Linked DNA regions of Flavivirga spongiicola. The protein of the gene in region 1 binds, or shares a complex with, the protein of each later gene. Links are inferred from orthologs where the notes say so. Each region holds a gene or a part of one and is shown on either strand. Other genes may lie near its edges.

The links.
Region 2: the proteins of Q4Q47_RS04275 (region 1) and lpdA are in contact, whole or in part, in a crystal structure (PDB 1EBD), measured with the Geobacillus stearothermophilus proteins. The link is inferred for Flavivirga spongiicola from one-to-one orthologs. Residues at the interface, in WP_033016211.1 of Geobacillus stearothermophilus: Ile130, Ala131, Met132, Pro133, Arg136, Arg140, Glu141, Asn155, Arg157; in WP_049624544.1 of Geobacillus stearothermophilus: Pro340, Ser341, Asp344, Tyr345, Arg403, Asp406, Val408, Glu431, Ala432, Gly433, Asp438.

Annotation. Positions count from the first base shown.
Region 1 is NZ_JAUOEO010000001.1:1,113,848-1,130,022, forward strand. The notes cover bases 5,179-8,055. They hold Q4Q47_RS04275 (pyruvate dehydrogenase complex dihydrolipoamide acetyltransferase), read right to left. Parts: upstream 7,477-8,055; coding sequence 5,881-7,476; downstream 5,179-5,880. Other genes in these bases: Q4Q47_RS04270 (M28 family metallopeptidase), read right to left, coding at 5,179-5,784; pdhA (pyruvate dehydrogenase (acetyl-transferring) E1 component subunit alpha), read right to left, coding at 7,480-8,055. Also shown: Q4Q47_RS04250 (SusC/RagA family TonB-linked outer membrane protein), read right to left, coding at 1-1,581; Q4Q47_RS04255 (FecR family protein), read right to left, coding at 1,793-2,926; Q4Q47_RS04260 (RNA polymerase sigma factor), read left to right, coding at 3,435-4,025; Q4Q47_RS04265 (SDR family NAD(P)-dependent oxidoreductase), read right to left, coding at 4,134-4,817; more of Q4Q47_RS04270, read right to left, coding at 4,810-5,178; more of pdhA, read right to left, coding at 8,056-8,478; cdd (cytidine deaminase), read right to left, coding at 8,671-9,153; type IX secretion system outer membrane channel protein PorV, read right to left, coding at 9,250-10,458; type IX secretion system sortase PorU, read right to left, coding at 10,538-14,428; gliding motility lipoprotein GldJ, read left to right, coding at 14,691-16,175.
Region 2 is NZ_JAUOEO010000001.1:4,788,297-4,804,442, reverse strand. What follows is about bases 5,812-8,659. They hold lpdA (dihydrolipoyl dehydrogenase), read left to right. Parts: upstream 5,812-6,459; coding sequence 6,460-7,860; downstream 7,861-8,659. Other genes in these bases: Q4Q47_RS18990 (helix-turn-helix domain-containing protein), read left to right, coding at 8,061-8,659; Q4Q47_RS19000 (ankyrin repeat domain-containing protein), read left to right, coding at 5,875-6,378. Outside these bases: Q4Q47_RS19030 (Crp/Fnr family transcriptional regulator), read right to left, coding at 1-300; Q4Q47_RS19025 (LysE family translocator), read right to left, coding at 365-997; Q4Q47_RS19020 (Xaa-Pro dipeptidyl-peptidase), read right to left, coding at 1,044-2,897; Q4Q47_RS19015 (hypothetical protein), read right to left, coding at 2,914-3,438; SsrA-binding protein SmpB, read right to left, coding at 3,612-4,070; Q4Q47_RS19005 (S41 family peptidase), read left to right, coding at 4,213-5,793; more of Q4Q47_RS18990, read left to right, coding at 8,660-9,092; Q4Q47_RS18985 (acyltransferase family protein), read left to right, coding at 9,214-10,401; Q4Q47_RS18980 (helix-turn-helix domain-containing protein), read left to right, coding at 10,633-11,733; Q4Q47_RS18975 (alpha/beta fold hydrolase), read left to right, coding at 11,807-12,610; Q4Q47_RS18970 (M23 family metallopeptidase), read left to right, coding at 12,636-13,322; Q4Q47_RS18965 (helix-turn-helix domain-containing protein), read left to right, coding at 13,586-15,325; Q4Q47_RS18960 (alpha/beta fold hydrolase), read left to right, coding at 15,465-16,146. UniProt on the Escherichia coli protein: Lipoamide dehydrogenase is a component of the glycine cleavage system as well as of the alpha-ketoacid dehydrogenase complexes.

The DNA.
Region 1 (16,175 bases):
AAAATTAGCAGCTAAATCTGCGTTAGAAATATTTCTAGATTTCAATATTAAACTCCTAACTGTATTTGCTTGACCATCTGTAATATCCGATCTGTTTTCTGCACTATTTTTCACATAGGCTATTTTAGCTTGCACTGTTAATTTATCAGTCACATCGGCAGTCGTATTTAATGATAATGAATGACGTCTATAATCGCTTCCGTTTAAAATAGGTTGATTAAATAAATTGGTATAAGATAGCCTATAATTTATATTATCTGCTCCTCCAGATAATGCTATTGAGTTTATTATTGTTGAGCCAGTTCCATAGAAATCTTTAAAGTCTCCTGGATTAGCACTATATGGTGCAGTACCTACTCCGTCAAAACGTTCACGTGAACTACCATCTAATGCTGGTCCCCAGCTTCCTGGTCGAGTTATATCGTAAACCAATTGACTAGAAGGCACATCAAAACGACCTTGCCCATAACTATTTTGTAGCTTAGGGGAAACTAGAACATTATCAAATGTTACAGAAGAAGATAAATCCACTTTCATTTTTCCAACTTTACCTTTTTTTGTAGTGATGACAATAACACCCGCTGCTCCTCTATAACCATAAAGTGCTGTAGCATTACCACCTTTTAAAACATTAACACTCTGTACATCATCAGGGTTAATGTCAGACAAAGCATTACCATAATCCAAACCTCCAGAAAAACTACCTTGACCTAAGCCACCACCATCTAAAATAACACCATCTACAACAATTAAGGCAGAGTTTTGACCAGGTACTAATGAGGTAATCCCTCTAACGGTTACAGAAGCCGAACCTCCAATACCAGAACCGTTTTGATTAATTTGTACACCAGTAACTCTACCAGAAAGCGTATTGGCAATATTAGCACTTCTAACTTTAGAAAGATCTTCTCCTTTTACAGTTTGTAACGAATATCCAAGTTTTTTGGCTTCTTTTCTAATACCTAATGCTGTAACAACTATTTCATTTAATGTATCTGTATCTTCCTCTAAAACCACATCAATAGTATCAGATTCTCCAACAGTAACTATTTTAGTTTTTAATCCTAAAAAGGAAAACTGCAAAGCCTCACCAACCGAAACCTTAATTGAATATTCTCCGTTAAAATCTGTTGCGACGCCATTTGTTGTACCTAAAATAAGAACAGTAACACCAGGCAAAGGGTTTCCTCCCTCATCTTTAACGGTTCCTTTTATTTCTTTTTCTTGATTTTGCTGCTCATTCTTTTGAGGAATTAACCTTTTAACAGCCTGATTCTTTAAATCATTTTTTGCTAAAATAATTTGCCTATCAACAACATTATATGTTATATCTTGATTTGCAAATAACTCATCTAATATTTTATAAATCCGTTTATTTTTAACATTGATTGAAACTAAACGAGTTTGATCAATTAATTTTTCATTTGTTAAAAACTTAAATTCTGATAAGGATTCTATAGTCTCTAATACTGTAATAATCTTTACCGATTGTAAATTAAGTGTGATTTTAGTATTTTGAGAATATGACTCAGCTTGAATTTTAAAAAGAGAAAAGAATATTAATAATATTGTTAATTTCATTTTTAAACTCAATTTAGGGAGGATATTTAAATATAACCTCTTAGTAAAGGATTTTTCCATACTTTTGTATTGATTTAGTTAATAAATTGTTTCACATTGATTAAATCTTATTGTCTAATCGGGGAGTACTCCAATACTTCTCGATTTTTTTTTACAATAAGATCTTGTTCTAAATTATCTAATTGTTAGTTTTTTATCATTGGCGTTTTTTTTAGTTAGGTTTATCTATTGTTATTTTATTTTCATTTATTTTATATGAAAATTTCTCGCTGTTTTGAAATGAAATAAGTATTTGTTCTATGGTTTCTGTGTCAAACTTTGCAATGAAACGCTCTTCATTTAAAAATTGGTAATTGTTTATTATGGTTACATCATAAGTTCTTTCTAAAACTTTAATAATATCAGAAAATGATTTTGATTTAAATAGTAATTGACCTTTAGTCCAAGCTATATATTCTTCAATATCAACTTCATTTATGTTCATTCTATTTTCTGATTTATTCCAAGAAGCTTTATAACCTGGCATTAATACAGTAGAAGCTTTCGCATCAAACTTTTCGTCTACGTTATAAACACCAACAGAACCTTCTACCAAAGCAGTGCTTATTTCATTATCTTCTTTATAAGAATTAACATTAAATTTAGTTCCTAAAGCTTGAACATTTATATTTTGGGTATTTACAATAAAAGGGTGCAGTTTATCCTTAGCTATATCAAAATACGCTTCGCCACTTAAAAAAACTTTTCGTTCCATCCCGTTCAAAAATTTAACAGGATACTTCAATGTACTACCCGCATTTAAATGAACTAAACTTCCATCAGATAAAACAATCTTCATTTTTTTCCCATAAGGAATATTTAATTCGTTAAAGACCAGTTTCTCACTATTTTGCTCGTCACTTAATTTATTATAATTAAGCTCATCACCTTCTTTAACACTAACAATTTCTCCTTTTTTATTTAAAATTTTCTCATTTCCATCTTCAGTAACAATTTTAATATCACCATTATCTAATTTTAAAGTAATTGCATTATTATCTATACTAGTCTTTGGTGTAGAATCATTTAGCATAAAGAACCAGCTAAGCCCAATAACTCCTACAAAAACAGCAGCCCATTTACCCCATTTTTGATAAAAGCTTTTCTTATATCTTATTTTATTTATTAATATTTGATATTCATAATCAACATCAACTTCTTGTAGGGCAAGGTCTAAATCATAGCATTCTCTTGCATATCTTTTAAACACCTTTTCATTTTCCTCATTCTTCAACCATTCTAATAGCAAATTCAACTCTGATGTGCTAATACTGTCAAGAAAATATTTTCTAATAATATTATCCAAGATGCTTGTTTTTTATAAAATTCATATTAATTCTAAATAAAAATATACGATTAAACGTACGACTTTATTTATTAAACGTATAGCTTATTAAATACCCTTAAAAAAAAAAAAATTATTTTCATATTACATCAAAAACTGTCATTCAAAAACATGTTACTATCTACAATATGTTGAAGTTAGTAGAGTTTATTTTTTATATTAAAAATCATTTTATTGCTTTAACTTTCTTATCATTCATTTTTTAAAAATTCAATGATATTAGCAGAAGCTGTATTTCAAAATACTTTCCGATATAAAATTTAATTGAATATCCGTAATATTATAATATAAAATATTAATTTAGTTTTGGTTAAAATTACAGCAATGGATTCATTCAGTTTCGTAGCAAATTTTGATAAAAGAGTCGCGTAGGTTACATTTGCTCTTTAAAATAGACTTATTATTGATAATATTACAGGTTATGAATAGAAACAGATATTCAATAATTTAACATTTCTTTTATACTGTCATGACAGAATTAAAATTAATTTCAAAAATTAAGAAAAATGATGATATAGCATTTAAATTAATTTTTCAAAAATTCTATAAACCTTTATTAACTTACACCAAGACATTTACTTACGATGAAGATAAAGCTAAAGATATTGTTCAAGAAGCTTTTATTATTTTATGGAATAAAAGAAAAGACTTATTAGAAAATTCATCATTAAAAAACTATCTTTTCACATTAGCATATAGGCTATATATAGATCAATATAGAAAAGATAAATTTAGAAATAAAGTTCTAGATGAATTAAAAACATCTGCTTTAAAAACGAGGGTTCATGATGATGAAAAAGAAGGGCAAAAGAGATTAAAAAAACTATTAAAACTTGTACAAGACCTGCCTCCTCGCTGTAAAGAAATCCTCCTTTTAAGCAAAAGAGATGGTTTGAAATATAAAGAAATTGCTCAAAAATTAGATATCTCACAAAAAACCGTAGAATCTCAAATCCGAATTGCTTTTCAAAAAATTAGAGATGGATATAAAAATGAAGGTTATTTTTTCGTTTCTTTTTATGTGGGTAAATTCTTAAAAAAATTCCAAAATAAAAGATAGCAACCTAAACGAATGATATGTCTCATTTTGAAACCCAATAGGTATTACAGCCATCTTTTTAGTAGCCATGTTCAACTGTAATCTACTTTAAAATTAGTAGAACTTAGTTTAAGGCGTAGAACTAGAAACCTGAAGTAGTTTTCCGTTATAATATTTATTTCCGTTAAGCGAAAAATCAAAAATATATTGTGCCATTTCTAATGCTGTAGTCGGTGCTTCATACCCTGGGAAAGCTTCTTCTAGCATTTCAGTTTGCACAGCTCCCAAAGCTAATACATTAAAGCTTGGTCCTGTTTCTTTATACTCTTCGGCTAACAATTCTGTTAGAGTTATTACAGCTGCTTTACTAGAACTATAAGCACTTAATCCTGGGAATTTCATGCTTCCTTGAACGCCACCCATCGAACTAATGGTTACAACATGGCTATGACGCTTCATAGATGGTAATATAATTCGAGTCATTTCTGATACTCCAAAAACATTGGTCTTATATACTTTTTCAAAATCGGTCATTGAAGTTTCAGAAAAAGGCTTATTAAGCAAAGCTCCTGCATTATTAATTAAAATATCTACTTGGTTCCAATGAGAACTAATAAAGGTTTCTACTTTCTTATAATCATCATTTTTACTTAAATCAAATGAAAAGGACGTCACATTTTCTAACTGAAGATTTTCTATGGGCTTACTGTTTCTAGATAATGCTAATATATTATGCCCAGCTTTAGCAAATAATTGAACCAACTCGAAACCAATACCTCTACTTGTTCCTGTTATAATTATGTTTTTATTCATTGTTCATTTTAATTTCTTTTGTTTCGGCATTAATCATACCCTCTAAAGCTGGAATCATTTTATTTATAAAAGATGTCATGTGTTCAAAATCCATTTTATCGGTCTCATCGTCTACATGGTGGTAATAATCAAAGTTTGTAAAATCAAAAGTAGATATCGCTTGAGCTGGTATTTTAAACGCGTTAAAGAAAGGATAATTATCAGAGCGCATAAACAGATTATACGCTTTGGCTTGTGCTAAAAAGCCAACGATGTCCCCTTTTGCATAATCATTTAGTTTCTCTGCCATATTGGATTTTTTATAACCTGTAATATAAGCCATGGTTTCATTTTCTGCTCTTGGAACTCCTATCATTTCAAAATTAATCATGGTATATAAATTAAGCGCTTCATCTTTCAATCGTTTTGCCAAATGACCAGAACCTTTTAGCCCCATTTCCTCGGCCGCATATAATGTAAATAAAATGCTCCGTTTATTGCTTTTTGATTTAGAAAAGTATTTAGCCCATTCCATAACTGCCACCGTACCAGAGGCATCGTCATTGGCTCCATTGGCAATACTATCCCCATTTACAGATTCTGCTGTACCTATATGATCGTAGTGAGCCCCAAGTATTACAAATTCGTTTTTCAGTTCTGAATCATGCCCTTCAATATATCCCACAATATTATAACCTACAATGTTATCTAAATTAAAGCTATCTCTGTAAGTTTCATAATACGGCTGAACCTTATTTTCTTTAAAAAAGTTTTCGATAAAAACAGCTGCTTTTTCAATGCCTGCAGTCCCTGTATTTCTTCCTTCTAAAGCATCAGAAGCTAAATACTCTAAACTCGACTTTACATTTTCTTTTAAAGCTAGTATATTATGACTCTCTTCACTCGTTTTTTTTACTCCCGAGATTTCTTTTTGCCCTCCACAACTTAAAAATGTTATGGTTATTATAATACTCAATAGTTTTTTCATCGTAAATTTATTAGAGTTTAAAGATAAAAAAAACCTGTTTCAAACGAATAAAACAGGTTTTTTTTATGAAAAGATTCCTGCCTTCGCAGGAATTTATTATACCAACATAGTTACCGGGTTTTCAATATAGTCTTTTAATGTTTGAAGAAATTGTGCTCCCGTAGCACCATCAACCGTTCTATGGTCACAGGCTAAAGACAATTTCATAGTATTTCCAACAACTATTTTACCTTCTTTAACTACTGGTTTCTCAATAATATTTCCTACAGAAAGAATGGCCGAATTTGGTTGATTGATAATAGACGTAAAACTTTCTATACCAAACATACCTAAATTAGAAACTGTAAATGTACTACCTTCCATTTCGGCTGGAGTTAATTTTTTGTTTCTGGCTTTTCCTGCAAGATCTTTAACTGCCGCTCCTATTTGTGGCAATGATTGTTCGTTAGCAAACTTAACCACAGGAACTACAAGTCCATCTGGAACGGCAACTGCTACTCCAACATGAACATGGTTATTTAAACGCATTTTATCCGCGAACCATTGTGAATTTACTTGTGGGTGCTGTTTTAATGCTAATGCACAAGCTTTAACAACGATATCATTGTATGATATTTTTGTATCTGGAATAGAGTTAAATTGTTTACGGAACGCTATCGCATTTTCCATATCAAACTCTACATTTAAATAATAATGTGGTGCAGTAAATTTCGAATTCGTTAATGCCTTAGCAATGGCTTTACGCATCTGTGAGTTAGTAACCTCATCAAAATCTTCTTGCCCTGTTGGGACAAATTTACCAACGGATGTTCCTGAAGAAGCTGGAACAAAATTCTCAACGTCTTGCTTGATGATGCGTCCATTTTCTCCAGAACCCTGGACTTGAGATAAATTAATACCTTTTTCTTCTGCTATCTTTTTAGCTAATGGGGACGCGAATAATCGGCCACCACTTGTTGATGTTACAGCAACTGGTGCACTTGGTTTTACAACCTCTGCTTTAGGAGCCTCTTTTTTAGGAGCTTCTTCAGTTTTTGTTGAACCTGAATCTACTTTAAAGTTGCTTGCAACATTTGCAACATCGGTTCCAGCAGGACCGATAATAGCTAATAGGTCATCTACTTTTGCCGATTCTCCTTCTTGCAATCCTACATGAAGTAATGTTCCCGCTTGAAACGATTCAAACTCCATGGTCGCTTTATCCGTTTCAATTTCGGCTAGTATATCACCTTCTTCAACAGTATCACCTACTTTTTTAAGCCATGTTGCAACGGTTCCTTCCTCCATAGTATCGCTTAAACGTGGCATGGTTACAACAATAACGCCTTCTGGCAATGCAACATTTGCAGATGACTCAACCTTTGCAGGCGCATCATTTGTTTCAGCTGGAGCAGCTTCTTCTTTTACTTCGGTAGATGTGTTACCTCCACTTAATAAACTTGTTATATCTTCACCTTCATCTCCAATGATAGCTAATAACTCATCTACTTTGGTTGTTTCTCCTTCTTGAACACCAATATGAAGTAAAGTACCTTCGTTAAAAGATTCAAACTCCATAGTTGCTTTATCCGTTTCTATTTCTGCAAGAATATCACCTTCTTCAACTTTATCGCCTACTTGCTTTAACCAAGCTGCAACCGTTCCTTCTTCCATGGTGTCGCTTAAACGCGGCATATTAATTACTATAGCCATAGCTTATAATTTATGTTGTATAAATGGATAATCTTCTTGTTCGTAAACGACATCGTACATCACATTCTTATCTGGAAATGGTGATTCTTCAGCAAATTTCTCACATTCAGAAACCAAATCTTTTACGCGCTTATCAATCACTTTAATAGCATCTTCACTAGCATATTTCTTTTCAAGAATAATGTCTTTCACTTGAGTAATAGGATCAATTTTCTTGTATTCTTCCACTTCATCTTTAGTTCTATAATGCTGTGCATCACTCATAGAGTGTCCTCTATATCGATATGTTTTCAACTCTAAAAACGTAGGTCCTTCACCACGTCGTGCACGTTGTATAGCTTCATCAAATGCTTCAGCTACTTTTATAGGATTCATACCATCAACTGGTCCACATGGCATTTCATAACCTTTACCTAATTTCCATATTTCACCATGATTTGCAGTACGTTCTACCGACGTTCCCATAGCATAACCATTGTTTTCGCAAACAAACACTACTGGAAGTTTCCAAAGCATTGCTAAATTAAAAGTCTCATGAAGTGATCCTTGTCTAGCTGCGCCATCTCCAAAACAACATAACGTTACAGCATCGCTACCATGATATTTATCACCAAAAGCAATACCTGCTCCTAAAGGAATTTGTCCTCCTACGATACCATGACCTCCATAAAAACGATGTTCTTTAGAAAATATGTGCATGGAGCCTCCTAGTCCTTGTGAAGTCCCTGTAGCTTTACCATATAACTCTGCCATAACACGTCTGGGATCGACACCCATACCTATTGGCTGTACATGATTTCTATAAGCTGTAATCATTTTATCTTTTGTCAAATCCATAGCATGTAAAGCACCTGCTAAAACTGCTTCTTGACCATTATATAAATGAAGAAATCCTCTTACTTTTTGTTGTATATAAACAGCTGCCAGTTTATCTTCAAACTTTCTCCAAAACAGCATATCCTCATACCATTTTAGGTATGTCTCTTTAGTGATTTTTTGCATCGACTAATATTAGGTTTTAATTAAGCAAATACAAAAGTAATACATTGCTCGTTATTGCAAAAACGTAAATTCATTAAAGTAAAAAAAATATCAAAAAAAAAACACTTTACAGGCAAGATTGCTTATTTAATAATTTTTTATATTGAATGTTATATTATTTAAAAAAAATTATGAATTTAAAACACTTCAGTGTTAAAGCACTGATTTATCAAAAACTAGAGGCAACAAGTTTGCGAGAGAATTGGATTTAGCAACTTTTCCCGTTTCTCCCATAAAATAAATTTCTATAGGGGTATCCTGTTTCACTTCATATTCGGCAATAGCTTGCCTACAGGCACCACAAGGAGGGATAGGCTTAGTCGTTTGATTATTTTTTGATCCTGCCGAAATAGCCATGCGGATTATTTTTGCCTTTGGGTATTGTGAGCCTGCATAATAAATTGCAGTGCGTTCTGCGCATAGCCCTGATGGGTACGATGCATTTTCCTGATTACTACCAGTAATTATTTCACCATTATCCAACAATAGTGCCGCTCCCACATTAAAGCTTGAATAGGGAGCGTAAGCATTTTCACGAGCTCCAAAAGCTTTTTGCATTAGCAAAATGATTTCCTTTGGAAGCTCGTCTAAACCTTGGTAAATATATAGTGTTGTCTCTATTTTTATTTCCTTCATATTCAAAATGTATTAAATAAATTTACAAATATTATAAACAAAAAAACTATTGCTCAATGAACAATAGTTTTTAATATCCTTTTATTATAGCTTTAATTAATACTCATTATATGCATCTGCACCAATATTAAAGGTTAATGAGAAACGTAATGTATTCTCTAAAGGACTTTGCACTTTAGACGCTGAAAACAAGTATGACAAATCAATATTTACAACATTAGCTTTAAAACCAGCTCCTAATGCCAAAAACTTTCTAGCACCTTTATCTTCACTTTCATTAAAGTAACCAGCTCTGAAAGCAAAAGAATCTTGATATACGTATTCTGCCCCTAATGACCATGTAAACTCCTTTAACTCCTCACTAAAGCCGTCTGGCGCATCACCAAATGACTGAAACATTCCTGTTAAAAAACTAACATCGGGATCTTTACCTTCAACGATGATTGTTGGCTCACTACCATCTGTTGCTTGTGACTCATTACCGTCTGCATCAACATACCCATAAACAGGTGGTGTTGGCACCAATAGTTTTCCTATTTCTGCAGTTACAGCAATTTTATTATAATCATCAAATATAAAGTCGAATCCACCTCCTAAACGCAAGGTTGTAGGTTGAAAATTCTCTTCACCACCTTCATCATATTTAAACTTTGGTCCTATATTCTGAATAGCAAACCCACCTCGCCATCGTCCATTAAAATCGGCATAAGCTTCTTCTTCACTTTGATAAAAACCAGAAATATCCACACCAAACGTACTTGCTGGTTTGATATCTCCGCCTACTCCTTGTATACGTAAATCCGAACGTAAATAACGCATTGCTACAGACATAGCAAATTGATCTGATAGCCTTAAAGCGTAGGATGCATCAAGAGACAACTCATTAGGTTTTTGCACCCTAGGTGTATCATCTGGACCATTTACAAACTCAATATCTCCTAAAGAAAAATACCTTAAACTTACTGCAAATGCACTACGTTCATCTAAACGATTAAAATACGTAACATTTCCTAAAAAAATATCATTTACCAATTTACTTAAGTAAGGCGTATAACTTACTCCAATACCTGATTTAGTTTCCGAAAACACATATTTAGATGAATTCCATTGCTGTGAAAATGCGTCAACAGAGGTTGCAACACCCATATCGGCCATACCAGCTGCACGGGCATCTGATGCAATTTGTAAAAACGGCACTCCTGTAGTAATAGTTCTCCTGTCTTGGTTTGGAAAAATAATTGTTTCTTGAGCATTTAGTTTTAACACAAAAAGAAAGGCTAATGCTATTAATATTCTATTATTCATGTATTAAGTTTAGTTAACAAATATAATTTTATTTTAAAAACTCATCTATCTTTGATCTGTTACTTATTCCAAATCTTGATTACAATATAACGAGTTTTTCTATTTTTTCTACTTTTTTATTTAATAAATTTGAGTGAACTGTAAGCTTATAAATATAGACACCCTTTCCTATTTTATCCCCAAAATCGTCTCTCCCATCCCAAACAATATCTCTAGATAGTGAACTAGTCGTTTTAATACCTCCTGTTGTTTGTCCATTAATCGTTCTTACCAGTTTCCCGGAAACAGTGAATATCTGTATAGAAACGTCTAAAGGTTCCGAACTATTGTGATTAAACCAAAATTCTGTATAATTCACAAAAGGGTTTGGATAATTTAGCACGTTATTTATAACCAATTCTTGATCTTTATCGAATACAACAAACTGAATTTCAGAAGTTGAAGAATTATTATAGACATCCCAGGCTTTTAAGGTTAAAGTATGAAGCCCTGGCTCTAAATCTCTAAACGGAAAACTTACTACACCTTTTTGATAATCGTCTACTTCTGTTTGATAATAATCATTAAGAACTACCGGATTTGTTTCATCTCCATCTATTATAGCAACGATATCATGCCCAATACCACTTGCTGTATTAATCCCATTCGCATCTTCCATTTTAGCCAATAATGTAGGAGACTCATTCGTTATTCCTCCCGAGACAAAATTCTCATCATTCATATAAAGTGTAATAACAGGCCCTATATTATCTTCTGCTGCATTTTCGTTCACGCCTCCTATTCTAACTGTATTAATACTCGCCCCAGCTTGATCTTGGGATAGTGCTTCATTTTTTGAATAAAAACTTACTTTTCCAAACCCAACAGGAATACCAATATCTTTTGGTACTACAAAATCAAACTCAAATTGACCGTCTTTTACAGATGCCTGACCTCTAAATATAATTTCTCCAAGTGTTTCAAAGTCTAACCTTACTATTTCCCCATTTAGTCGTGTACCATCATTAGCAAGCGTCTGTCTATTTATCGACTTATCATAAATAGTTGTTGAAAGTGTACCGTTATAATTAGTGATTAAATTTCCAGAAACATCAACTACTTGACCTGCTAATTTCACGTAACTTAATGCTTTTAATGTATCTGTTGCTTGAGTAATAGGTACATCATTAATTTCTGTTAATCTTATATTTGGCTTAGGGAAAGCCAATTTCATGGCTGGGTCTCCGATAAAGAACACTAAACGCCTTTGAGAATTCCCAGATATAACAGGATCATTTTTTGCCAACCTGAGAGCTTCAGCCATAGAAGGATATTCGTAATCTTCATAAGTATCATTATCACTATAAGAGAATAGATATTGTCCTAAAGTATTATTAAAAGTAATACCGAAATTAACAAATACTTGCCTGGTAGTTGTAATTAAACCAATAGATCCTGCTTGCTTATTCCAATATGTAAATTCGCCCGCTGTTTCTCTAAATGGGTTGTCAAACTTAGTATATTCACATGTTACGGTTACAAAACAATTTAATTTACAAAAATTACGAAATCCGTTAACATCTGGTTTTAAAAGAATACGCTCTTGAGCCAAGCCGTCCTCGCCTCCATGACCAAAATAATTTACAACCAAAGCACCATTATCAACAGCATTTACAATCTCGTTTGTTACTTCGGGATACCTGTCTCCACCTGCCGATGTTTCTTGCTGAAATGCATCAGAATGTATTTTTACAACATTCATAAAAGGTTTTTCTTGAGAAACTAAATTACCTACATTATCGGTTGTTTGCTGTAAAAGCCCTTCCCAATCTTTGTCAACATCATCCGAAATAACCACAAAATTATTACGCCAAGCACCAAACGCTTCCTTTACGTAATATGATTCTATTTTATCGACCATTTCTTTGGCCCTTTGTGGTGTATCTGCTAGAATTCTACCCACTGCAATATCTAACCTGTCATTTGTTGACATGGTCCCCTCATTAGCATCCATCATGCCATAAAAATCATCAGAAATAAATGAACTGGTAAGATTAAAACTGTTATAGGAGTGCCATGAAGGTACTACATTAGTATTATTAGGAATTCTATCTTTATAATCAAAAGAACTATCTCCAAATAAACACACATACTTTATTCTGTTTGCTGGTGCGCTTGCATTATCATAAACATACTTAACTAGGTTTCTAATGGCTCCAATATCTTGGTTACCTGAACTAAATTCATTGTAAATTTCATCTAAACCTAACACCTTAACATTCAAATCGTATTGCGTTCTATTTATCTGCGCTAAACGTTCCGCTTCATTAATCATATTATTTGGAGCAACTATAATGTAATCTACATCCTGAAACCCACCTTGACCATTTTGAAAAATGCTTCCTTTTATATCTTGATTATTAATCGTTGTTTTTGAATCTATTTTTGGTTCAAAATAATCCAAGGGTGTGACCACTACAAAAGTTTTTAAGTTCCCTAAATTAGATGTAAAACTAATATTTGAAGCACCATCTGTATTTAAATAATTAGAAACATTATATATATCGGTTACATCCCATATTTCTGAAACTTGGGATGTATTAGTCATATTATATTGTCCTATTCCTGATGCTGAAGTAACCGCACTATTTTTAAATTGAAATTGCTCGTCTGAAAAATTTAGTGAACGAGTTGCTTCTATTGATATATAATCTAAATAAGCCTGTGTGCTCGGGTTCCCTTGATTATTAAAATTAAGCCCTACTTCTACTTTCGAACTATTCACACTAATGCTACCACTAAATGAAGCCTGACTTGCTAAATTGGGTGATGTTGACCCACTCATATTTAATGTTGAAATTGGCGTTCCATTTACAGTAACTTCTATGGTACTTGATGTTGTTGACGCAGCTGCTGTAAACACTCTTAGGTTTATTAATTCTGACGTTACTAAACCTGGGAAATCAAATTCAAAAACTTTATTATTATCTACGTCAAATTTATCGCCAAACCAACGCCTTCCTAAAAACGCAATATTATGTTCATCAATTTCATGAAACTTATAATCTTCAAACGTATCAATAACTAAATCTACCGATCCACCAGGTTGTATAAATTGTTGAATACGCTTACCCAGTCCTCCACTTACATTTATATAATAATATGTTTTATCTGTGTAACAATTTATATTCGTATTACTCTCTGCATTAAACGCTTTTGGGCCTTGAGCATAAAACAAGATATAATCTTCATTGTCAAAAACACCATCTTCTTCTCCCACAAACCTTATAGCATTCTCCGGCATATCAAAAGGGTAAGCTAGGGCATTAGAATAAGGGATCATACGTCCTCCATGTCCGTATAGCTTTATATTTCTGGGGTCTACACTGTTTACATTTACTCCTAAACGTTGTAAAAAGCTTTTTGATAATTTAAAAGCCCCAGTAGCATCCACATAAAAGCGATACCATTCTCCCGAGCTTAATACCGAATTACTAATAACCTTAGACGTTTTAAAACCTTTACTTAATGAGGATACTCTATTAGTAGTCAAGCCATTTTTATAATCTAGCTGAAATGAAATAACCTTTTTATAGCCATCCCTCGAGTCCTTAACAATAGGTGAAAGTTCAAAAACTGCATATTGTTTTTCTCTTGACTTGGAATTTTTTAAGTTAAATTTTAATGTATTCGGAATCTTATTTAGGTCTAGATCTTTTAAATTGGCTTTAGAAATAGAGGTATAAACAACATTACTAATAACTGCAGAAGATTCGTTTACTAATTGATTTACCTCCCACTGGTCTACAAACAATATTCCTTCTTCAAAACCATAACTAAAATTTTCGGTATTAAAAGAAGGTATCTCAATGGTATAACTTCCTCCAGAAATTGTTTTAGAATCTTCCCAAGTAATAGTATACTTTTTTTGCTGACCAGACACAGCTATTGTACAAGAAATGAACAATAAAAATAAAATTTCCTTTTTCATCGTTAAAACAACGTAGTTAAAGTCTTGTTATTATTAAAAAAATCAACAATTTTAAAAACTGCATCAAAAATACAATAATAAATTAGTAAAATACGCGTTAATACAACACAAAACAATGGTGAAAAACGACAAAATCATCGTTGTAATGTCAAAAAAATAGGGTGAAATACACTTTTTTTTGGCTAAAATGTAAAAAATAGCTTGTGTTATTAGGTTTAATTCTTATATTGCAGCACCAAAATTATTTAGCTTACTTAAAAGTATGGATATGAAAAAAGTAGTAGCATTCAAGGTTTTATTAGTTTTTGCACTAACTATAGCTTCAACTGGTTGTAAAAAATCTTCGAGTTCAAAGAATAGTTCAAGAGCTACAGGATGGCAGATTAACTCCAGAGAAGGTGGTTTTCAGTACAACACAGATTTCAGAGAACAGGAAACATCTCCAGGTCTCGTATTTGTTGAAGGGGGAACTTTCACTAAAGGACGTGTTCAGGATGATGTGATGCACGATTGGAATAATAGCCCAACTCAGCAACATGTACAATCTTTTTATATGGACGAAACAGAGGTTACCAATGCCATGTATATGGAGTATTTAGATTGGATTAAAAGAGTTTACCCACCATCTGAAGAAAATTTTAGAGCCATCTACAATGGGGCTTTACCTGACACATTAGTTTGGAGAAACCGTTTAGGTTTTAACGAGGTAATGACAGAAAACTACTTACGTCACCCAGGTTACGGAGAATATCCTGTTGTTGGTGTAAGCTGGATTCAAGCAGTTGAATTTGCTAATTGGAGATCAGATCGTGTTAATGAGTACAACTTGGAAAAAGCCGGTTACTTAAAACGTGATGCAAAGATTACCGATGTTAATGCAGAGTCAACATTTAGCACAGACACTTATATTAATGCTCCTACCTTAACGTATGGTGGTAATGAAGAAATTATTAACGGTGAAGGTCGTAATAAAAGAAATGTTAGAGTAGATGCAGACGGTAATGAATCTAATATTTATGCGACTCGTGAAACTGGAATAATTTCACCAAAATATAGACTTCCTACTGAAACTGAGTGGGAATATGCCGCTTTGGGATTAAGCGAAATTAGAGATTTCAACCTATATCGTGGGCGTAAAAAATACCCTTGGGATGGACAATATACACGTTCTGACAAACGTAAAATTCGTGGTGACCAATTGGCTAATTTTAAGCAAGGAAAAGGTGATTATGGTGGTATTGCAGGTTGGTCCGATGATGGAGCAGATATTACAAATGCTGTTAAATCTTATGACCCTAACGATTTTGGATTATATGACATGGCTGGTAATGTTGCCGAATGGGTTGCTGATGTTTACAGACCTATTATAGATGATGATTTTAATGACTTTAACTATTATCGTGGTAATGTTTATACCAAAAATGCTTTAAATGATGATGGTACTGTCAAAGTTGTTACAGCTGATGACATTATATATGATACTTTACCAAATGGAAAAGTAATTGCTAGAAATTTACCTGGTGAAATACAACAAGTTCCTATTGACGAAAACGAGACATACTTACGTACTAACTTTGATAGAAGTGATGAAATAAACTTTAGAGACGGTGACAAACGTTCTTCTCGTTATTATGAAAGTTTTAATGATTATGAAGGTGAAGATGCTGAAAAGAAAGATTCTGATACTAGAAAAATGTATAATTCCCCTAAACATAGTATCTCTAGGGATTCTTTAGGAAACATTATA
Region 2 (16,146 bases), 3.7 Mb from region 1 along the record:
GGTACTTTTGTCCATAACTTTTAGAGAAGTATGTTTTAAAGCCTGAATGTATAAATCGGAGGGTTTTTCACTTAAAAAGGAGTCGAGTGCAGCAATTAAATTATTTTGGTAACCAAACCTAATGGTGTGTTCTTCAAAATCATCTAAAACAAAAATTCTTAGCGCCCCTTTTTCTACCAGATATAAGTTGGTATCGATACTTCCTTTTACTTTTAAGTATTCGTTCCTTTTTAATTCTAATGTTTTATACCATAAATTTTGGCTGTTTAGTTTTTCTATTAAGGTTGAAATGGGGTTCATTTTAAGAACAAATTTTAATTTGGAGGCTAAGTTTTGTTGAGTTTTACAATTATTCGCAGGTTCTTTATTTTACTTTAGTTAGTGCCATTTTTACTGCAAGACCAGTCAATACAGAAGCCATAAACCATTTCTGTATTCTTAACCAAATTGGTTTTTTTGAGAACCAACTTGCCATTTTCGCTGCAGATATAACAATCAAAAAATTAATCGAAAAGCTAATCATTATTTGAACAATTCCGAGTTGAAAACTTTGGTTTAGAATGGAACCATATTCTGGTCTTATAAATTGTGGAAAAAACGAAAGATAAAAAATAGCCATTTTTGGATTTAGAACGTTGGTTAGTAATCCAATATTGAAAAGTTTAAAAGGTTTGTCTGGTTTGAGGCCTTTGTCGGCATCGAATACCCTGTTTTTCGATGTAATGGTACTATAAGCTAAGTAAAGTAAGTATCCTACACCTAAAAACTTAACCGTTACATATGCATAAGGAACAGCAAAGAAAATAGCTGATAAACCGAAAGAAACCATAAGGATATGGAATAAGAATCCGCACATGACACCGAAAAGAGATATAATTCCTGCTTTCTTTCCTTGTGATAATGATCTGGAAATCAAATAAATCATATTGGGGCCGGGTGAAACCACCATAACCAATGATGCCAATGCAAATAAAAGTAAATCATTAATTGGTATCATATTTCTTTTTTAAGGTTTGTTTAGCTAAAAATATTACAGATGTCTTTTATTCTCTTACAGCAACATTAAAAGCATCAATCCCGCCAACTATAGGTAACGTTAGACTTGTTCCATCCAAATCAACAGTCAACTCAGTTCCTGCTTTTGGGTGTAATGTGAATTCTTTATCACTAGAAAAAATCATAAGCCCTATTTGCTGTCCTGCTTTAATAATCTGATCATCAGGCATTAAATCAAAAGATACCTCGTAAAATTTTCCAGGTTTTAAGGGTGTACTCTTAGTTAAAGATTTGTGATTTTGAGGATCTGCCCAACCACGGGTAATAATATTATCTGTAATTCTTGTACCCTCTTGTTCATTCCACGGAAGTGATACTAACCAAACCGATAAGTTGGCAGCAGGTTTACTACTTGCTAATTTTACAGTGACTTTAGGCGTTCCGGAAATATGAATATCCTTTGTCAATTTAGAAGTTACGTAAAGCAAACGATGCTTAGAACTTTCCGCCTTTGCCAGGTCTTTACCCGAAAACGAGTGGTCGTCAACTAAAGTTTCCTTGCCTTGTTTCTTTATCTTAGAAGTACGCAGTCCACCTGCTTTATGAGCACCAGTTGTTAGGTGTAATGTTATATTAGAGGCTTCAGGGTTTGGGTAATCTTTATAAGGTGTTGGTTCGTTCACTTTATCATATTCTCTAACGATCCAAGCTTTCGCATCATTTTCAACACCATTATCTATACCATGTAAATAACGTGTAAACCAACGATTCATCATTTTGATTGGTGGCGGACCACCATGCCCAAATTGATGATAAAATGTTTGAGTTGGTAAGCCCATTTCTTGAGCTTTTTTGTAAATTCTATAGCTGTGTTCCGGCATCACATTCCAATCATTAAAACCATGAGACATGAGCAACGCCGCTTTCATAGGTTTCATATGATTTAAATAATCGCGACCTGCCCAAAAATCATTATAGTCTCCAGTAATTCTATCCATACCATTTTTCATTTCGGTATCTCTTATTTTGGCATTATTATGTGCCCTTTTTGATTCATCGCCACTATGAATAAAATCATATAAAACATCAATATCTTCACCTAAATAACCGCCAGGAGAACGCACTAACCCGTTAGACCTGTAATAGTGATAATATGATGTGTTAGGAGCGATAGGAATAATAGCTTCTAGACCTTCGACACCAGTAGTCGCAGCTGCTAATGGAATGGTTCCGTTATATGATGTACCTGTCATCCCCACTTTTCCTGTACTCCAAAAAGCTTCAACAGTTTCATCTCCATAGGGTTCTGTATAACCTTTTACTCTTCCACACAACCAATCTATTACAGCCTTAGGTGCTAATGATTCATTATCACCACCAACGGTTGGAGATCCTTGAGATAAACCTGTACCAGGTGATGATGAATGTACTACAATATAACCTCTTGGAATCCATTTTTTTATATGAGAATTGGATATAATAGGGCGTTTACCAAGTCGTTTAACCTCTGGATGCACAGGACCTTCGACTTGCTCTCCAAGTTCATGTTTTACATTCCAGAATAATTCTTTTCCACCCTGTGCAACACCTGCAAAATAAGGACTGGAAACATAAATTATTGGAAGTTTTAAACCTTCTGTTTCGGTTTGATGAGGTCTTGTTACTGAAACATGCATACGATCTAATTTGCCATCGCCATCAGTATCAAATGTGGTTTCAACAAATAAGTCATGCCGAATCCATTTTTCGGGTGTGTTAAATGCTTCTACTATTTGTGCTTCGCCATCTTTAAAAACGGGTATCGCTTTTGTTATGGGTTGTTGTCCTAAACTTAAAAAGACACCTGAAATAAGTAAGGTGCTTGTCAATATTATTGACCTTAGTCTTGCAGAGTTATTCATGTTTTTAATTGATTTATTAATTTGGAAGATAGTTTTCAGGGATCATATTGTCTTTAGTTTCCTGAGCCCAGTAAATATTGATTACCCACCAACGTTTACCATCATTTAAAAGTTGAATACTGTTGATACCTCTCATAAAAGGTTTTGTATCAGATTCACTATGAAAAGATTCATACGTACTAAATACCTGAGTGATATTACCAAAAGTATCTACTTTTCTATGTATTTCTTTTTCAAAAAAACCATTTTCGACCAGCCATTTTCCAGAACCTTTAACATAATCATCAGGAGACATATATCTTACTTTATATGCACCTTCTTTATTTTTACCAGACGGAATTAGTTTAGCATTAGGTTTAAATAAAAATTTGAATAAGGCCCAATCTCTCTCAACGCCTTTTTCTCCCGAAATAACGGCGTATAGTGTTTTAATTGTGCTATCTAATGTTTGAACTTTTTCTGAATAGTCTTTCGCTTTTTCTTGTGATTGCACAGATAGTGTTACAATACACAATAGCATAACTGATATCGTTTTTTTCATCTTCAGATATGATAAATTTATTTAGATTAACAAAGTAAAGATTTTGTTAGTCTTGAAACGTTAAGGCTTTCTTAAATTTAAAAATATTTCATCGATCTAGGCATCGAAGGGCTACTAAACCTGTTATATAGCTAAATCAATTGAATTTCAAAATGATGGATAAACAATTTGAATTATCTGAAGTTTTTTTTGATTCTATCTAAATCACGTTTATTATCACGATCCTTAATAGTTTCTCTTTTATCATATAGTTTTTTACCTTTCGCTAAAGCAATGTCCATTTTGGCAAACCCTTTATCATTTATGAATAATCGCAAGGGAATAATAGTAAGTCCTGTATTCTGAACCTCTTTTAGTAGTTTTTTTAGTTCTTTTTTGTTTAGTAAAAGCTTCCTTTCTGCTTTAGGGCGATGATTATAATAATTGCCAAAGGCATATTCTTCAATAGTCATATTAATAACAAAAAGTTCCCCTTGTACATTGAACTCACAAAAACTTTCGGCTATAGATGCTCTACTACTGCGTATGGATTTAATTTCTGTTCCAGTTAGCACAATGCCGGCCGTATACTTATCTAATATTTCATATAGAAAGCGCGCCTTTTTGTTTTGTATGTTAATGTTTTTTTGCATGGAGCACAAAACTACATAATTTTATGAAGTTATTGGCGGGTGATTCTATTGAAAAATCAAATAAATGGAGTTAAAGAATTACTAATTGATTATACTTTTAAGTAAATAAAATTACTTTAGCAGATAGAATTTATTTAGATATATGCAAAAAGCAATTTTATTAATTTTAGTTTTAGTGGTTTTAATGTCATGTAGAAGTGTTAAAAACCATAATGAGCAAGTAACGAAATTGCATGATGTAGCCCATTTACATGAAGATATAGATAGGATATATGTTCAATTAAAAAGACATCATCCTAAATTATATCAATATACACCAAAAGAAGTTTTAGATTTCAAGTTTGATAGTTTAAAAAAGATAATTACAACACCTATTGATTCTCGGGAATTCTACAAAAAATTAGCACCAGTGGTGTCTCAAGTTAAACAAGGTCATATTTCTCTAAGCTCTGCAAATAAGTGGTATACCAAGAAAGCTCGTAAACAATTGCTTAAGAATAAGTTTGAATTTTACGCTTTAGATTTTGAATATTTAGAAAATAAACTCTGGATTAAAGATACCAGAGGTAAAGATTCTACAATTATAGGATGTGAAATAGTTAAAATTGAAGACGACTTTATTTCTGATTTAATTGATGTCTACAAAACACGTTTTTCTTCAGATGGTTATAATACCACATTGCATAACAGATATGTGGGGCAACACTTTTCTAATTTTTATTATAAAGATAAAGGGGTTGTAGATAGTTTAAGGGTTACTTTTAAAAACAAGGATTCTTTATTTGTCAAGACTTTTAGAAGGTTACAAAAGAAAGAAAAGCCTAAAAAACAAGATACTACCAAAACAGCAAAACGTATAAAATTAACTTCGGCGGAGAAAAAAGCAAATCGATTAGCTTCAAAAAAGAGACGAAAGTTTAACAAAAAGCATGGTTTTATAAAAAAATATAAAACGTACACTCGAAATTTTCGTTTTATGGAAGAAGTAAAAGATGTGGCTTATATGAAATTAAGAAGTTTTACTAATGGTAATTATAAAAGATTCTATAAGCAGAGTTTTACAAAATTAGATTCAGCAAAGACGAAACATTTAATTTTAGACTTAAGGGATAATGGCGGTGGAAGAATTGCCGAAATAGATTATCTGTATTCGTATTTAACTAATAAGGCATATAAGTTTATTGAAGATAGTGAGGTAAATAGCCGTGTACCATTCTTAAAATTTTTAATGAGCAATACAACACCGAATAGTATAAAGGTATTATCGGGTATGATGTCACCGATAATCGTTGTTCAGAATTTAATAAGAACAAGAAAGCGAGATGGTAAATTGTATTACAGGTTTAGGCAAACTAAGGTTAAAGAACCAAAACCGTTACATTTTACTGGTAAGATTTATGTGTTGATTAATGGAAATTCATTTTCGGCTTCTTCTTTAATATCTACGCATTTAAAAGCGACCAAAAGAGCCCTTTTTGTTGGGGAAGAAACAGGAGGCGCCTATAATGGCACGGTTGCAGGTATTTATAAAGTCTATGAGCTGCCAAATACCAAGTTAAAAATAAGAATGGGAATGATGCAGGTAGAAGCGCCTCAAAAACAAAATCCAGATGGCTATGGTGTAAAACCAGATGTTGAAATTTTACCTACGATTAGTGATAGGGAACTAAAAAAAGATACAGAGTTAGATTGGGTATTAAAGGATATTAAAAATAAAGGATAATTGGGGCTTGTCACAATACCGTGTTAAACTTCTAGATTTGTTGACTATTCTTTTTTAGTTTTATTGAAAATCAACCAAACCATGAATCGCAATCAGTTTATTAAATCGGCAGGAATAGCCTCTTTAGTTGTTCCTTTAACACCTCTATTCTCTTTTTCAAAACCACAGGAAGACCCAAAACTAAACAAGGCTTTGGTTGAGGAATTTGTACGAGTCTCACATGGAAAATTAGACATGGTCAAAGAGCTTTTAAATGAACATCCAAACCTATTAAATGCTGCTCATGATTGGAAATTTGGTGATTTTGAAACAGGTTTAGGAGCTGCAAGTCATGTAGGAAATAAAGAGATCGTAAAATATTTAATTAGTAAAGGGGCACAGGGAAATATTTTCACTTTGGCCTTGTTTGGTAAAACAGATATTTTAAAAGCGATGATAGAATTTTCCCCAAGTTTACTTTATGCTAAAGGCCCTCATGGTCTTACATTGCTGCATCATGTAAATAAAGGAGGAGATGACGCTCTGGAAGCTAAAGAATATATACTTTCTTTGGGTTTAAAAGAAACACAATTCCCTTTATATTAAGCTTATATTTTTTATTGCCTTCCCGTAAAACATTCGTATTTTTGTGATTCGATTTTAAAATAAAAACATCAAAAATACTTTATGAATTCATACGATGTAGCCGTAATAGGTTCAGGCCCTGGAGGATATGTAGCAGCAATACGTTGTGCACAATTAGGAATGAAAACTGCCATTATAGAAAAGTATTCTACACTAGGAGGTACTTGTTTAAATGTTGGTTGTATACCAAGTAAGGCCCTTTTAGATTCTTCTCATCATTATGAAGATGCAGTGAAGCATTTTGAAGAACATGGCATAGAAATACCTGGAGACGTTAAGGTGAATTTAGAAAAAATGATTGCCCGCAAACAAGCAGTTGTTGATCAAACTACCGGTGGTATTGATTTCTTGATGAAGAAAAATAATATTGATGTTTATCAAGGTTTAGGAAGTTTTAAAGATGGGACTCATATCATTATTTCCGGAGAAGAAACCACTGAAATAGAAGCAAAAAACACCATTATTGCCACTGGAAGTAAACCTTCAAGTTTGCCGTTTATAAATATTGATAAAGAGCGAGTTATAACATCTACCGAAGCTTTAAAACTTAAAGAAATACCAAAACACTTAATCGTCATTGGTGGAGGCGTTATCGGTTTAGAACTTGGACAAGTTTATAAAAGATTAGGAGCCGAAGTTTCTGTAGTTGAGTTTATGGATCGTATTATTCCAACTATGGATGCAGGTCTATCTAAAGAGCTCAATAAAGTTTTAAAGAAACAGAAATTTAAAATGAATGCCTCTCACAAAGTTAAGTCTGTTGAACGTGTAGGAGATGAAGTTATTGTAAAAGCAGATAACAAAAAAGGAGTAGAAGTAGAATTTAAAGGAGATTACTGCTTAGTATCTGTTGGCCGTCGTCCATATACAGATGGCTTAAATGCTGAAGCTGCTGGTGTAAAATTAAATGATAGAGGGCAGGTTGAAGTCAATGAGCATTTACAAACGAGTGCTTCTAATATTTATGCGATTGGAGATGTGATTAAAGGTGCTATGTTAGCACATAAAGCTGAAGAGGAAGGTGTGTTTGTTGCAGAAACATTAGCAGGACAAAAACCGCATATAGATTATAATCTCATACCAGGTGTTGTTTATACGTGGCCAGAAGTTGCTGCGGTTGGTAAAACAGAAGAACAACTTAAAGAAGCTGGTGTAGCGTATAAATCAGGACAATTCCCAATGCGTGCTTTGGGTAGAAGTAGAGCTAGTATGGATTTAGATGGGTTTGTAAAAATTCTTGCAGATAAAACGACTGATGAAATTTTGGGAGTACATATGGTTGGTGCTCGAGCTGCAGATATGATTGCAGAGGCTGTCGTAGCTATGGAATATAGAGCATCTGCAGAAGATATATCACGTATGTCTCATGCGCACCCTACATTTACAGAGGCTATCAAAGAAGCGGCGTTGGCGGCTACTGATGATAGAGCATTACATATATAGTTCATTAAGATATTTTAAAAATAAAAGAAAAGCGAACTTATTGAGTTCGCTTTTTTTATTGCTATTTTTGGAATATGCAGAGCGTTCCTATTCATATAAATATTTTAGGCTTACTAATTTTTGTAGGCATTTGTTTTGGTCTTTTTATATCTTATTTTTTAATTAGAAAATCAATACATAATAAATCTCCTAATTTGTATATGGGGATTTTAATTTTGGTTTTATCACTTATCATGTTCGAAGGTTGGCTTAATTATACGGGCTATATCTTTAAAACATTGTGGCTCACTAATTTTTCAGAGCCTTTAAATTTTGTAATCGCTCCACTTATTTACTTGTTCAAGATGTCTCAATTAGGCAATAAAAGAAGTAAAAAAGATGGGTTTCATTTTATTCCTTTTGTGTTATGGTTTGGGTACTGTCTTTTGTTCTTTTTTCAAGAAGATGTATTTAAATATAATGACAGTATTGGTGTTATGAATTTAGACATACCATATATTGAAACAGCAAAAGTATATACGGGAGATCCTTTGGGAATTCGTAACTATGTTAATCTAGCCACTATCATTCACATTCTTATTTATATTACTGTTGTAATGTACCATTTAATTAAATCGGCAAAGAAAAGAGGAGAATCCATTTTTATGACTACAGATAAAACATTGAAATCTCTTAGAAATTCATTTTATCATTTTTTAATAATTACACTTATTTTAATTTTTGTGAAAATCACTTTTAAAAGTGATGTTGGAGACTACCTGATCTTTTTATATATCTGTTTTATGATTTTTTTGACTGGGTTTCAAATGATGAATACCTCTCTATATTATACAGAAGTATCTTCATTTTTAGAAGGGCCAGTTTTGAAATATAAAAAATCATCATTGTTAGAAGATCAAAAGGATGTTATATTAAAAAGAGTCATGAACCAAATGACACATGAGAAGTTTTATGTTAGTAGTTCAGCTTCTCTTTCAGATTTATCTAAAGCTATAAAAGAAAGTTCACATCATGTCTCTCAGGTTATAAATGAAAGGTTAAACCAAACTTTTTTCGAACTGTTGGCAACCTATAGAATAGATGAAGCTAAAGCTATTTTGAAAACAGATTTAGGTAAAAAATTAACTATTGAAGAAGTAGCCGAAAGCGTAGGGTACAACTCTAAATCTGCATTTAACTCAGCATTTAAAAAAATAACTTCACAAACGCCTTCACAATTTAGAGATTTGTAACTATCTCATTATTAGTGTTTATTTGTGCGTCCTTATAAGCCAGTACACCTTGCTTATAGGCTAATTCATTAAAACTAGTCGGCTGTTGGTACTTTTGGGTCAAATCAAAAAACGAACAGTTATGAGTGAGCAACCAGAAGCAACAAAACAAAGACAGTATTTTATCGATTGGTTAAGAATAGGACTTATTATAAGTGTATTCTTTTTTCATGTGGGTATGATTTTTAGACCAGAACAATGGCATGTTAATAGTAATGAATCATTCGAGTTTTTAGATCCCATTATGTGGTGGTTGCATTTATGGAGAATGCCATTATTATTTTTAGTATCAGGTATTGGTACTTTTTATGCGATTGGACATAGAACAAGTTTGCAATATGTAAAAGAACGTCTTAGAAGGCTTTACATTCCATTTACATTTGGTTTTTTTACATTAGTACCATTAATGGTGTATGTTGAGCGTATAGATAAATATGCCTCATTTTTAGATTTTATTCCACATATGTTTGATGGGGGGGCTTATCCTGTAGGTAATATTTCATGGCACCATCTATGGTTTATTCTGTATTTATTAATTATTTCTTTATTGATAGCCCCGTTTTTAAATTATACAAAAAGTGCGCATTATAACATGTTACGAGGTAAATTAATAGACATTACTTCTAAACACATGGGATTAAATAAGTTACTTCCAGTTATTATAATATCCCAAATGATTTTAAGACAATATTTTCCTAAGAGTACCCATGCTTTGTATAATGATTGGGCTTATTTCACTTATTATCTATTATTCTTTTTAAGTGGTTTTATGTTATTCACAAGTCATAAAGTAATCAGTAGATTGTCAAAAGATAGAAGACTATATTTATATCAGACAATTATTTTTACAGTGTTGCTATTTTCGTTGCCTTCCATTTTTGGAAAGCCTTCAATAGTTCAGGATTATTCTCGTGGTATTATCGAAATGGTCATTTCATTATCTTGTGGATTAGCTGCTATAGGTTATTTTAAAAGATATTTTAATAAAGAGCACAAATACAGAAAAGTACTAAATGAAGCTATTTATCCTTTTTATTTATTGCATCAACCTGCATTTATTTTTATTGGATATTTTGTTTTAGAATGGCATATTTCATTTGGGCTTCAAGCGCTATTAATTATTCTCTTTTCTCTAATCTCAATAATTGGTACTTATTGGTTTTTAATTAAGCCATTCAATGCTTTTAGAGTTGTGTTTGGTATGAAAACAAAACCAAAGAAAACGTCACTTAAAATAAAAACACAATTTGCATTAGATAAGTTGAGATAATATAATAATTGAAAATAACCAATTAAAAGAACTCCATCTAAGTAAATTGTTCAAACTTTCTCTATAGTTTTATGCTAATTTACTTAGATGGTTTTTAGTTTTTATTTACCCAAAAATAACTAGATTTGAGAAAAATAATTTCCAATAATATAGTTTACAATTATTTGGTCAATAAGTATTTGGGCTTAATTTAGGCAATGTTATTGTGATAGTTAAAATAAGATTATTTAAGTGATTGTATTTATCTTTATTATTAGTTTTCTTCAAGGAGCAATTTTTGGCTTAATTGTATTGTTTTCAAAATTTTACCGAAGTGATATTAATAAATATTTAGCCTACACGATCTTAACGGTTAGTAGTATCGGCTTAATGAATGGTGTGGAAGACTATTTTGATAATTCTAATCTGTTTTTTTATGCATTACTGGATAATATTCCTTTAGAAGTTTTATTTCCTGCTACCTTTCTCACATTTGTATCTTTAAAAACTAGCATAAAACGCCTTAAAGGAAAACATGTATTCTTGTATATACCGTTCTATTTGTTTTCAATTATAAATATTATGATTGTTACATTAGATGCAGTTGGTTTGATATATGATTCTAATATCCGCTCTTTTATTTATATTTTATTTGATATTGAATATTATTTCATTCTAATTTATTCCATCTTTGGAGGTGCTTTTTGTTTAGTTTTTATTAGTAATGCTAAGCATTTAGAAGAAAAAAGTAGAAAATGGCTTAAGTATTTGACCATTGTTTATTTTGCTCTTATTTTAATGTGGGTATTCATGGAACTATATAGTATACTTACTGATAAGGATTCTCTTTATACAGAATATGTTCTTTGGATAGGAGTCACCACATTTTTTTATTGGATGAGTTATAAGGGACTCATTCGGTTTAAATTATTAGATGATAGATATGAAATAACTCAAATCATCCAATCAAGTTTACCAAAAGAAAAAAAAGAAACAAAAAAAGATATTTCTAATATTCATTTTCAAAAACTGGAAACATTGATGCTAGATAATCATGCTTATTTAGATGCTGATTTAAGCCGAGAATATATGGCTAATCAAATAGGAATAAGCCCGGGTTATTTGTCAAAAATTATAAATGATATTACAAATGATAATTTTTCAGGATATGTAAACGCCTATAGAGTAGACGTAGTAAAAAGTATGATGGCAAACCCAGAGTTTGATAAATACAGTTTATTAGCTATTGGGTACGAGTCTGGATTTATTTCTAAAACAGGATTTTACAATGCTTTTAAAAAGTATACAGGAATGACTCCAAATGCATATAAGACTAAAATTAATAAGTCTTAATTTCTCCACTTATTCACATTTGAAGACTTTCATTTTTTTTACTGCGGGTATATTTGCAGAAAATTTTAAAAAAATGAAAAGGAAAATAAGTATATCGAAAAAACTAGCATTCTATACGTGTTTAATAAGCGCATTTACCATGTCTTGTAACAATGATGATGATTCTGTTTTAACGCTATCAAATATGGTCGATACTGGAGACTATAAATTATTTACTCAAACAGCTGGAAATGGAAATCATACCATTGTTTTCGAATCTGGTTTGGGAGACAATTACGAAAGTTGGTACAAATTATTAGGTCTTGCAGAAACTCATCAGGTGATTGCTTACAATAGAGCAGGATATGAGCCTTCAGAAATGGCTAATAATGACAGAAACATTGTTCAATTAGCAGAAGATCTGCATCAAGTTATTTTAAGTAAATCAGAAAATAATAAAGTAATATTAGTTGGTCACTCTTTAGGAGGTGCTATAACTAGGTATTATGCTGTGCAACACCCAGAAATGGTTGAAGCCATATTATTTGTTGATCCTAGCCATGAAGGTTTTGAAGAAATGACACAAGGACAAGAAGATAACATGGTAGAATATTTTAGAGGAGAAGGTCTTACACAAATAGCAAATGAAGCAGAGCAATTTATCGAAAACTTTCAAACTCTGGATGCACTATCTACGTTGCCAAATGTACCAATAATTGTGCTTACAAGCATCCGAGATCGTGAAGGCGAAAATGAAACACGATGGATAAACGCACATGCCACACTTGGAGAAAATGTTACAAATTTCACTCATATTACTACTGAAAACAGTGGGCACTATATTCAGGTTGAAGAACCTCAATTAGTGTTAGATGCTATTACAGCTTTGTTAGATTAAGTATTAAAAAATTAAAAATAATAAGATGAAAAATTTAGTTAGTAGTACAATCGTTGCATTCATACTATTTACAGTATTTAATTGTTCAAATGATGATTTGCCAGATGCCTATGCCAGCGATTATTTAAACTACGAGACAAAAACAGCATTAGAGCTTCCTTTTGAAGACACATGGTGGGTTTTTTGGGGAGGACGAGGTGTTAAAGAAAATTATCATGCTGCACATAGAGAGCAAAGATTTGCTTTAGATCTTGTACAAAGAATCAATGGAAGCACACATATGGGTAATGGTTCTAAAAATGAAGACTATTATTGTTTTGGGAAACGTTTAAATGCTCCGGGGGATGGAAAAATAATTACTGTAGTTAATGATGTTTATGATAATATTCCTGGAGAGTTTAATGCTAGCATACCAACAGGAAACCTTGTTGTTATCGACCATGAAAATGGTGAGTTTTCATTCTTAGCACATTTTAAAGAAGGATCAATAGTTGTATCTGTTGGAGACAAGGTCCTTAAAGGGCAAGAATTAGGGAAAACCGGTAATAGTGGCAATTCAAGTGAACCACATTTGCATTATCATTTACAAACAACAGAAGATCCATTTAATGGAGAAGGTTTGCCTGCTCAATTTCAGAATTATTATGCAAATGACATTTTTGTGGAAAGGGGCGAACCAATGCAAAATGAAAGTATTGTCAATGATAATTAGTATCTCAAATAATTACATGATTTAATCGAAAAGAATTCTCCGAGACTCTAACTCGGAGTTTTTGTTGAACCTGCCTGCCAGCAGGCGGGATTGTCATTCTTGTGAAATCGAAAGATTCATTATTATAAAATAAAAACAGTGAATAAAACGGGAGTCTAAATAAAGGAATTAGTTTTTATAAGTAATATTAATAATTACACATATAGTCTTATCTTTGCGCGGTGAAAAGTAACCCTTCTATAGCAGTTCTACCGTTTAAAAATATGAGTTCTAGTAAAGAGAATGACTATTTTTGTGAAGGACTCACTGAAGAAATTATAAATGCTTTAGCCAAGATAGATGCCTTAAAAGTGACATCGCGTACATCTTCATTTTTTTTTAAAAATAAAGATATTTCTATTAGAAAAATAGGTGCAGATTTAAATGTATCTACCATTTTAGAAGGAAGTGTTAGACTGTCAAAAAATACTATTAGAATTACGGCACAGTTAATAGAAGTTCAAAATGATTTTCATTTTTGGTCTGAAACCTGGGATAGAAACCTTGAAAATATTTTTGCTGTCCAAGACGAAATAAGCTTATTAATTGCCGATAAGATTAGAGAGAATTTTGGGCATTTTGATATCAAAGATAAGCTGGTTAATAAGCAAACGGATTATATTGAAGCCTATCGTTTATATTTAAAAGGGAATTACCATTTTCAAAAATGGAATCCGAAAGATATTGAGCTATCAAAAACATACTTTACCAAAGCTCTAGAAATAGACCCTAATCATGCACAGTCTCTTTTTGGATTAATGCAATATTATGCCATGATGGCCGGTCTTGGTTTTTTGCCTAGAGATGAGGCTTTTAAAAGTGCTGGAGAATATGCCGCAAAAGCATTGGAATCCAACTCTCAGCTTCCCGAAGCTTATTATGGATTAGCCGGATATACATTTTGGCATCAATGGGATTTAAAAAAAACAGTCAAATATTTAAATAGTGCTTTAAAAGTAAACCCCAATTTTTCACCTGCATATCTGCATTTTGGGTTTCTCTATATTGCCATAGGAAGACATGAAAAAGCATTAGAAAGTATTGAAACTGCTGCTAGTTTAGACCCTTTGTCTTCTGAAGTTTATTTTGCAAAAGGCTATCTATACTATACTAGTGAAAATTATGAACTTGCTATTGAGAATTTTAATATAAGTTTGGAATTAAACCCTGCTAACTTGTTGGCTATTGAGATGAAAGCTTTTAGTTGGGCTATGCAAAATAAAACAAACCTTATAATCGATTATTTTACATCTGATTTACCGGCAACTATAGATGATCCAACAAAATATGGGCTTTTAGGAATTGCTTATGCGATTTTAAAAGATACGCCAAGTACTGAAATGTACATAGAGTTATTAAATAGTAAAATAGAAAAACAGCAATCAGAAAGAGCTCAGTTTTTCATATTCATAATAAACGTTCTATCTAACCAAAAGCAAAAGGCGTTAAACTGGTTAAAAGGAATTATTGATACAAAGCCCACTTTGATGCTACTGATGTTTTCAGACCCTATATTGAACACGATTAAAGAAGATAAGGAATATAAGGAAATCATCAAAAATGTATTCTCTGCAACTTTTAATACTGAAGATAAACATAGCAATAAAAAAGAGCTTTTAACGAAAAAAATGCGGGATACGTATTCAAGAAAACTATTGGATTATATAGAAAAAGAGCTTCCTTATTTAAACCCTGATTTAACACTAAGAAGCCTTGCTGCTAGTTTAGATATTCACCCCAATCAATTGTCCTGGTTGATTAATTATGAATTCAATAAAAACTTTAGTGAATTCATCAATCATTATAGAGTTGAAACTTTTAAACGTATTTCAAAAGACCCAAAAAACGATCACATTACTTTGATAGGGTTGGCTTACGAAAGCGGATTTAATTCTAAAACTGTATTTAATACCTTCTTCAAAAAAGAAACAGGCATGACGCCTATGCAATATATTAAACACTAAGATTTAACCACCATTCATTTTAATTAATAGTTATCAGTTGCTAAAAGAGTTCGCATTTACAATTCGGAACTCTTAAACAAACTGTAGCATATACTTTTGCCAAATAATTTAAAAATAGAATAAATTGAAAGGTGAAAAAATGAAAACAATTAAAAGAATTAAAGTAGCAATCGCACTAATTTTGATACCACTGGGTTTTATATCATGTGGCGAAGATGATATTGTAACTAACCTGTTAAAAGATCCGCAACAAATACGAGTGGAATTAGGAACACACAAATTGGAGACTTATAGTCAAATAAATAATACAGAATACTTAGTTGTATTTGAATCTGGATTAGGAGATGGTCATTCGGTTTGGTTTGAAAAAAATATCTTAGAAGAAATAGGAGACTTATCAGATGTATTATTATACGATAGAGCTGGTTATGAGAATTCTGAAGTTGGTCCTGGCCCTAGAGACATTGAAAGATTATCGAGTGAATTGGAAACAGTAGTTAACCTATTTTCAAATGGTCGAAAAGTAATACTGGTCTGCCATTCTATAGGCGGATTAATTGCCAGAGATTTTGCTATAAAGAATCCTGACAAAATGGCCTCGATACTATTCATCGACCCATCACATGAATCTTATAATAACCCAACTCAGGAAATAGAAGACTGGGGGTACGATTTATTTGCTAATGCCTATGGAGAGAACCATGGAGCTCCAATGGAGTACAGAGAATTAATAGAAGACATAGCGTATGCGTATACGCTTCCGGATTTACCGAATATCCCTGTTACTGTTTTAACCAGTATGAATGTAGAGGCCAATGCTG